Linked DNA regions of Luteolibacter sp. LG18. Each later gene encodes a partner of the first gene's protein in a complex. Links are inferred from orthologs where the notes say so. Each region holds a gene or a part of one and is shown in the gene's direction. Other genes may lie near its edges.

The links.
Region 2: the proteins of pheT (region 1) and pheS are in contact, whole or in part, in a crystal structure (PDB 6P24), measured with the Escherichia coli proteins. The link is inferred for Luteolibacter sp. LG18 from one-to-one orthologs.

Annotation. Positions count from the first base shown.
Region 1 is NZ_AP024600.1:2,577,220-2,580,602, forward strand. What follows is about bases 289-3,360. They hold pheT (phenylalanine--tRNA ligase subunit beta), read left to right. Parts: upstream 289-669; coding sequence 670-3,051; downstream 3,052-3,360. Other genes in these bases: llg_RS10780 (patatin-like phospholipase family protein), read right to left, coding at 289-415. Outside these bases: more of llg_RS10780, read right to left, coding at 1-288.
Region 2 is NZ_AP024600.1:498,222-501,418, reverse strand. The notes cover bases 1-2,886. They hold pheS (phenylalanine--tRNA ligase subunit alpha), read left to right. Parts: upstream 1-878; coding sequence 879-1,895; downstream 1,896-2,886. Other genes in these bases: llg_RS02005 (argininosuccinate synthase), read right to left, coding at 2,105-2,886; llg_RS02015 (nitric oxide synthase oxygenase), read left to right, coding at 1-810. Outside these bases: more of llg_RS02005, read right to left, coding at 2,887-3,197.

The DNA of each region.
Region 1 (3,383 bases):
GGCGGCGTTCCAGATCCTCGATCTTCAGGTCGCCGATGGAGCGGGAGAGGTGCCTTTTCGCCTTCTCGCCCTTGAAGAGCCCTTTCAGTGGCGGAATCAGCGGGTCGGCCAGCTTCCACATCTGGCGGCTGTCGTTCATTTCCGCCGCGAGGTTTTCGAGCTGTTTTCCGGAGAACCCGGCGGCCCACAGCGCGCCGACGTAGGCCCCCATGCTCGATCCGGCGATGGCGTGGATTTCGATCCCCGCCTCCTCCAGCACCTCCAGCACGCCGACGTGGGCCAGGCCGCGGGCTCCACCCGAGGAAAGCGCCAGTCCGATCCGCGGTTTCCACGCCGGTTGCTCCGCCAAGGGGCGTCCCGTGCGGGTGTCCGCGGACGACCGCTTCCAGAAGGCCAGTTTCGAGAGGGTGAACATGGCGGTTCTCCGGCAAGCCCTCCCCAACGGAAATGAGGAGCAGGCGATCTAACATGACACATGCGCTAAACAAATGCAAGGAGGCTCCCGCTGTTAGCCCCCGGCTTTCCGGTATTCGGGAGCTGCCAGGCGCTCCGCTCCGCCGGGTGCTCCCATCCGGGTGTTTTTCAGGTGGAAAATCTCGGTTCCCGGCTCCGTTCGCCCCCCGTCCTTGACAATCCCCGGCCGGTTCGCGATCCCCTGCGGGGCCGATCATGAACGTTTCCCTCAACTGGCTTTCGACGCACGTGGACCTGGGTGGCAAATCCCCGCAGGAACTGGACGATTTGCTGACCTTCGCCGGCATCGAGGTCGAGGGCATCGAGATCGAGGGCGTTTCCTCCGACAAGGTCGTGGTCGCCCAGATCATGGAGGCCGTCCAGCACCCGAACGCCGACCGCCTCAAGGTGACGCAGGTGGATGCGGGCGAGGGCCAGCTCCGCCAGATCGTCTGCGGCGCGCAGAACTACAAGGTCGGCGACAAGGTGCCGTGCGCGCTGCCCGGTGCCGCGCTGCCTGGCGGTTTCACCATCGGCGAGACCAAGATGCGCGGCGTCGAGTCGAAGGGCATGCTCTGCGCGTCCGTGGAAATCGGCCTGCCAAAGGGCGAGGACGGTCTGCTGATCCTGCCCTCCGATTCCCCGATCGGCCGCCCGGTGAAGGAACTTTTCGAATCCGATGTCCTGCTGGAGGTCGAGGTGACTCCGAACCGTCCGGACCTGCTCAGCCACCACGGCATGGCCCGCGAGCTGGCGACCCTGCTCAAGCAGCCGCTCAAGCCGCTGGAAATCCCGGCCCGCGACACCGCCCCGGCCGGGGAGTCGGTGAAGCTGGAAGCCGCCGACGGCTGCCCGTTCTACACCGCGGTGAAAATCGAGGGCGTCCAGATCAAGGAAAGCCCGGCCTGGCTCCAGCGCCGTCTGGAGTCGATCGGCCTGCGCCCGATCAACAACGTGGTGGACGTGACCAATTTCGTGCTCCACGAGACCGGCCAGCCGCTCCACGCCTTCGATACCGCCAAGGTCAACGGCGCGCTGGTGATCCGCCGCGCCACGGACGGCGAGGCGTTCAAGGCGCTCGATGACGCCACCTATACTCTTCAGGATTCCGACCTCGTCATTTCCGACGATTCCGGCGCGGCCCTCGCCCTTGGTGGCGTGATGGGCGGCGCGGACTCCGGCGTGACCGAGTCCACCACCTCGATCCTGCTGGAATCCGCTTGGTTCGAGCCGTCCGGCATCCGCCGCACCTCGCGCCGCACCGCCCTGTCCTCGGATTCCTCCTACCGCTTCGAGCGCGGAGCCGATCCGCAGGCCGTCCTGCCCGCCTCCGCGCTGGCGGTGAAGCTGATTCTCGAAACCGCCGGTGGCGCCGCCGCCGCGACCACCGCCGTGGCCGGGGAAGCTCCCGTCCGCGTCCAGCCGGTGACGCTCGATTACGCCCGTCTCGACCAGCTCATGGGCCGCTCGATTTCCCACGAGGCCGCCGATGAGATCCTCACCCGCCTCGGCTTGGTGAAACAGGACGGTGGCCAGTGGGTGGTGCCGTCGTTCCGCGCCGACCTCCAGCGCCACATCGACCTCGTCGAGGAAGTGGCCCGCGTCCACGGCCTCGACAACGTGCCATCCCGCTTCCAGGGGGCCTTCGTGGCCTCCAGCGCCGTCGATGCCGCCTACGACGCCGATATGGCCCTGCGCCGCGCCCTGGCCGCCCTCGGCTTCCACGAATCCCAGACGATCAAGCTGATCGCTGACAACCAGGTGGCCGACTCCCTGCCGCTGCGCCCGCTGCAGGACGGTGACCTGATCCGCGTGAAGCTCCCGCTCAGCGAGGACCACGCCGTGATGCGCCCGAGCCTCGTGCCGGGGCTGGTGGCCTCCGCCGCCCGCAACATCCGCCAGGGCACCAAAGCCCTGCGCCTGTTCGAACTCGGCCGGGTGTTCCGCAACGCCGGCGGCGGCAAGGCCAAGGATCTCGAAAGCGACGGTCTCGCCATCCTGCTTTCCGGCCCCGCGGTGCCCGCCGGTTGGGCCCAGGCCGAGCGCGCCAGCGACCTCTACGACCTCAAGGCGATCGTCGGCGCCATCGTTCCGAACGCCAATGTCCAGTTCGTGCCGAAGGAGCGCGATGGTTTCGCACTCGGGGCCGACATCCAGGCCGATGGCCAGTCGATCGGCAACTTCGCGCGCCTGCTGCCCGCCCGCGAGCGCGAGCTCGACCTCGGCGGTGCCGTGTTCGTGGCGGAATTCGACCTTGCGAAGCTCCGCAAGCTCCGCTCCGGTATCGCCCACGCCGAGGAGCTGCCGCAGTTCCCGGCCTCGTCCCGCGACGCCGCCATGGACGTGCCGGTGACGCTGGCGAACCTGGAGATCGAGAAGACCCTGGCGAAGCTTCAGGAGGCTCTCCTGATCTCCTTCGAGTGCTTTGACGTCTTCCGCGACCCGTCCGGTGAAAAGCTCCCCGCCGACCGCAAGTCGGTGGCCTACCGCTTCGTCTACCGCGACTCGGGCCGCACCCTGAAGGCCGAGGAAGTCGACGCCGCCCACCAGCGCGTCCTCGATTCCCTGGTGAAAGGGCTGGGTGTGAAGTTCCGCTGAGCCCAGGGCTCCTTTTGCGTGTTACTCGCATCCGCAGGCGCACGCTACGTAGCCGCGTTCGGGAGAACGTGGGCGGTGTTGCCGCCGCGCTTCTTGCGCTCCTTCTTCCTCTGAGCCCGGTAGGGCGACGCTCTTCTAGCCGGGGTGCGCAAGCCCCCGGGAATCGGCCGCGAAGAATGTCCAAGTCCCGCAAGGGACGACGCTGCCCGAGCTCTTTCAGCGGAACCACCATTCGAATCTCTCCGGATGATTCGGCGCTCTTTGAGCATCGGGCGCAGGGTTCCGTCTGGAAGGTCATTCGGCCTGCGTTGCGTCGCCTCTTGCCGGGGCTT
Region 2 (3,197 bases), 2.1 Mb from region 1 along the record:
CATCTGCGGTTTTCGACGAATGGCGGGCGCATCCGTTCCGCTGCCACGGTATTTGCCGCCGCGGAAGCGGGGGAGCGTGGGATCCGGATCTGGAACCGCCAGTTCGTCCGCTATGCGGGCTATGAGTCCGGGGATGGTAGCGTGCTGGGTGATCCCGAGCAGGCGGCGTTCACGCGCCGGGTGATCGAGCTGGGCTGGCAGCCGCCGGACGAGCCGGGGCGTTTCGACGTCCTGCCGCTGGTGATCGAGATGCCGGGGCAGGCGCCGAAATGGTATGAGCTGCCGCCGGACGCGGTGATGGAGGTGGAGATCAGTCATCCGGATCTGCCGTGGTTCGCGGATCTCGGGCTGTGCTGGCACGCGGTGCCGGTGATCTCGGACATGGCGCTGGAGGGGGAGGGGTTCCGGTATCCGGCCTGTCCGTTCAGCGGCTATTACATGGGCACCGAGATCGGGTCGCGTAATTTCGGGGACGAGAAGCGCTACAACCTGCTGCCGGTCATCGCCGACCGGATGGGGCTGGATCGTTCTCTGCGGCGGATGCTGTGGAAGGACCGGGCGCTGGTGGAGCTGAACACCGCCGTGCTGCATTCGTTCCGCGAGGCCGGGGTGACCATCGTCGACCACCACACCGCCTCGCTCCAGTTCATGCAGCACCTCCAGAAGGAATCGGAGTGCGGGCGGAAGGTGCCGGGCGATTGGTCGTGGCTGGTGCCGCCGATGTCCGGCTCCGCCTGCCCGGTGTTCCACCGCTATTACGACGGCGACCAGCCGGGCCCGGCGTTTGTGGAGCAAACTGGCTGGGAGTAGGGACATTCCTTGGGAACTGGCTTTGACGTCGCCGCCGGTTCCCGCTATCCCGGCGTCCGTTTTCGCACATGAAGGAGCAAATCGATTCCATCCAGGCCGAGGCCCTCGCCGCCATTTCCGCCGCTGCCGACGAGCGTTCGCTCGACGATGCCCGCGTCGCCGTCCTCGGCAAGAAGGGCACGCTGACGCTGGCCGCCGCCGGCATCAAGGACGTGCCGAAGGAGGACAAGGCCGCCGTCGGCCAGCTCCTGAATGCCGCCCGCTCCGCCATCACCACCGCGCTGGAGGAAAAGCAGCTCGCCGTCCGCGAAGCCGCCGATCGCGCCGCGCTGGCCGGAATCGACATCACCCTGCCGGGCCGCGCGGTGAACGCCGGTTCGCTGCACCCGCTCACGATCCTGCGCGACCAGGCGATCGGCATCCTGCGCCGGATGGGCTTCGCCCTCGCCGAGGGGCCGGAGATCGAGGACGAGTTCCACTGCTTCGACGCCCTCAACACGCCCGCCGATCACCCGGCGCGCAACGAGAAGGACACCTTCTATTTCGACTCGGGCAAGCTGCTGCGCACCCACACCTCCAGCGTGCAGGTCCGCACCATGGAGGGCCAGAAGCCGCCGGTGCGCATCATCGCGCCCGGCTCGGCCTACCGCCGCGACGAGATCGACGCTACCCACCTGTCCGTCTTCAACCAGCTCGAAGGCCTGTACGTGGCCGAGGATGTCTCGCTGCCGGATCTCAAGGGCACGCTGGAATACTTCTTCCGCGAGCTGTTCGGCACGGAGACGGAGGTGCGTTTCCGCCCGCACTTCTTCCCCTTCACCGAGCCGAGCTTCGAGATCGACGTGAAGCTCCACGCCAAGGGGCAGGCCCCGCGTTGGATCGAGGTCGCGGGCTGCGGCATGGTCGATCCGGCCGTGTTCGAGGCGATCAGCAAGGCGCGGAAGGACGATGCCTTCGATCCCGCGAAGGTCACCGGCTTCGCCTTCGGCATGGGCCTCGACCGCTTGGCAATGATCCGCTGGGGCATCAAGGACATCCGCCTGCTGATCGAGAACGACGCGCGTTTCCTCAAGCAGTTCGCTTGAGGGTGCGTTGTAGTCGAAAGCTCCGCTTTCGAATCGTCGCCGCCAGCTCTGTTGGCGGTGGCGGTTGGGCCAAACGACGTCCAATCCCAAAGAGGGAAGCTGGAGCTTCCCCCTACATTCTGGAAGCGGAGCTTTCAGCTACATCCGGATACAAAAAGAGCGCGGGATGACCCGCGCTCTTTTGCTAGAGGGTGTTGGTGGCCGGTGGCTTACTTCACCTGGCGGGCGCTGGCCTTGAGGCGCAGGGCGTTCAGGGCGATGAAGCCCGTCGCGTCGTCCTGGTTGTAAGCCGCTTCCTGGCCGCCTTCCATGGTGGCGACGGCTTCGGAGTAGAGGCTGTGCGGGGACTTGCGGCCGGCGTTCATGACGTTGCCCTTGTAGAGCTTCACGCGCACTTCGCCGGAGACCGTCTTCTGGGTCTCGGTGACGAGCGCCTGGATGGCCTCGCGCTCCGGGGCGAACCAGAAGCCGTTGTAGACGAGCTGCGCGTATTTCGGGATCAGGCCGTCGCGGATGAACATCGCCTCGCGGTCCACGGTGAGGGCTTCCAGGTCGCGGTGCGCGGCGAGGAGGATGGTGCCGCCCGGGGTTTCGTAGACGCCGCGGGACTTCATGCCCACGAAGCGGTTTTCCACGATGTCGACGCGGCCCACGCCGTTGCGGCCGCCGAGGAGGTTGAGCACGCGCATCACGCCGTAGGGGGTGAGCAGGGTGTAGCCGTCCTTGGTGCCTTCCACCTTCACGTCGCCGAGTTCGGCGATGAGGGCGGCGAGGTTGTCGTGCTTGAGGCCCACGGCGTTGCCCTTGTCGAAGAGGATCTCGACGTATTCCGGGGCATCCGGGGCTTCCTCCGGGGAAACGGAGAGCACGTACATCTCGCGGTCCGCCTCGGTGGTGGCGTCATACCACGGGTCTTCGAGCATGCCGGCCTCGAAGGAGATGTGGAGGAGGTTGCGGTCCATCGAGTAGGGCTTCTTCATGGAAGCCTTGATCGGGATGCCGTGGGTTTCGGCATAGGCGATCATCTCGGCGCGGCCCGGGAATTCCTCGCGGAAGGAGGCGTCGCGCCACGGGGCGATGCACTTCACGTTCGGGGCCAGCGAGGCGGCGGAAAGTTCGAAACGGACCTGGTCGTTGCCCTTGCCGGTGGCGCCGTGGGCGATGGCGTCGGCGCCTTCCTTGAGGGCGACTTCCAGCATGCCCTTGGCGATGCACGGGCGGGCGATCGAGGTGCCGAGCAGGTAGCGGCCTTCGTAGATCGCACCGGCCTGGATCATCGGGAAGATGTAGTCGCGGGCGAAG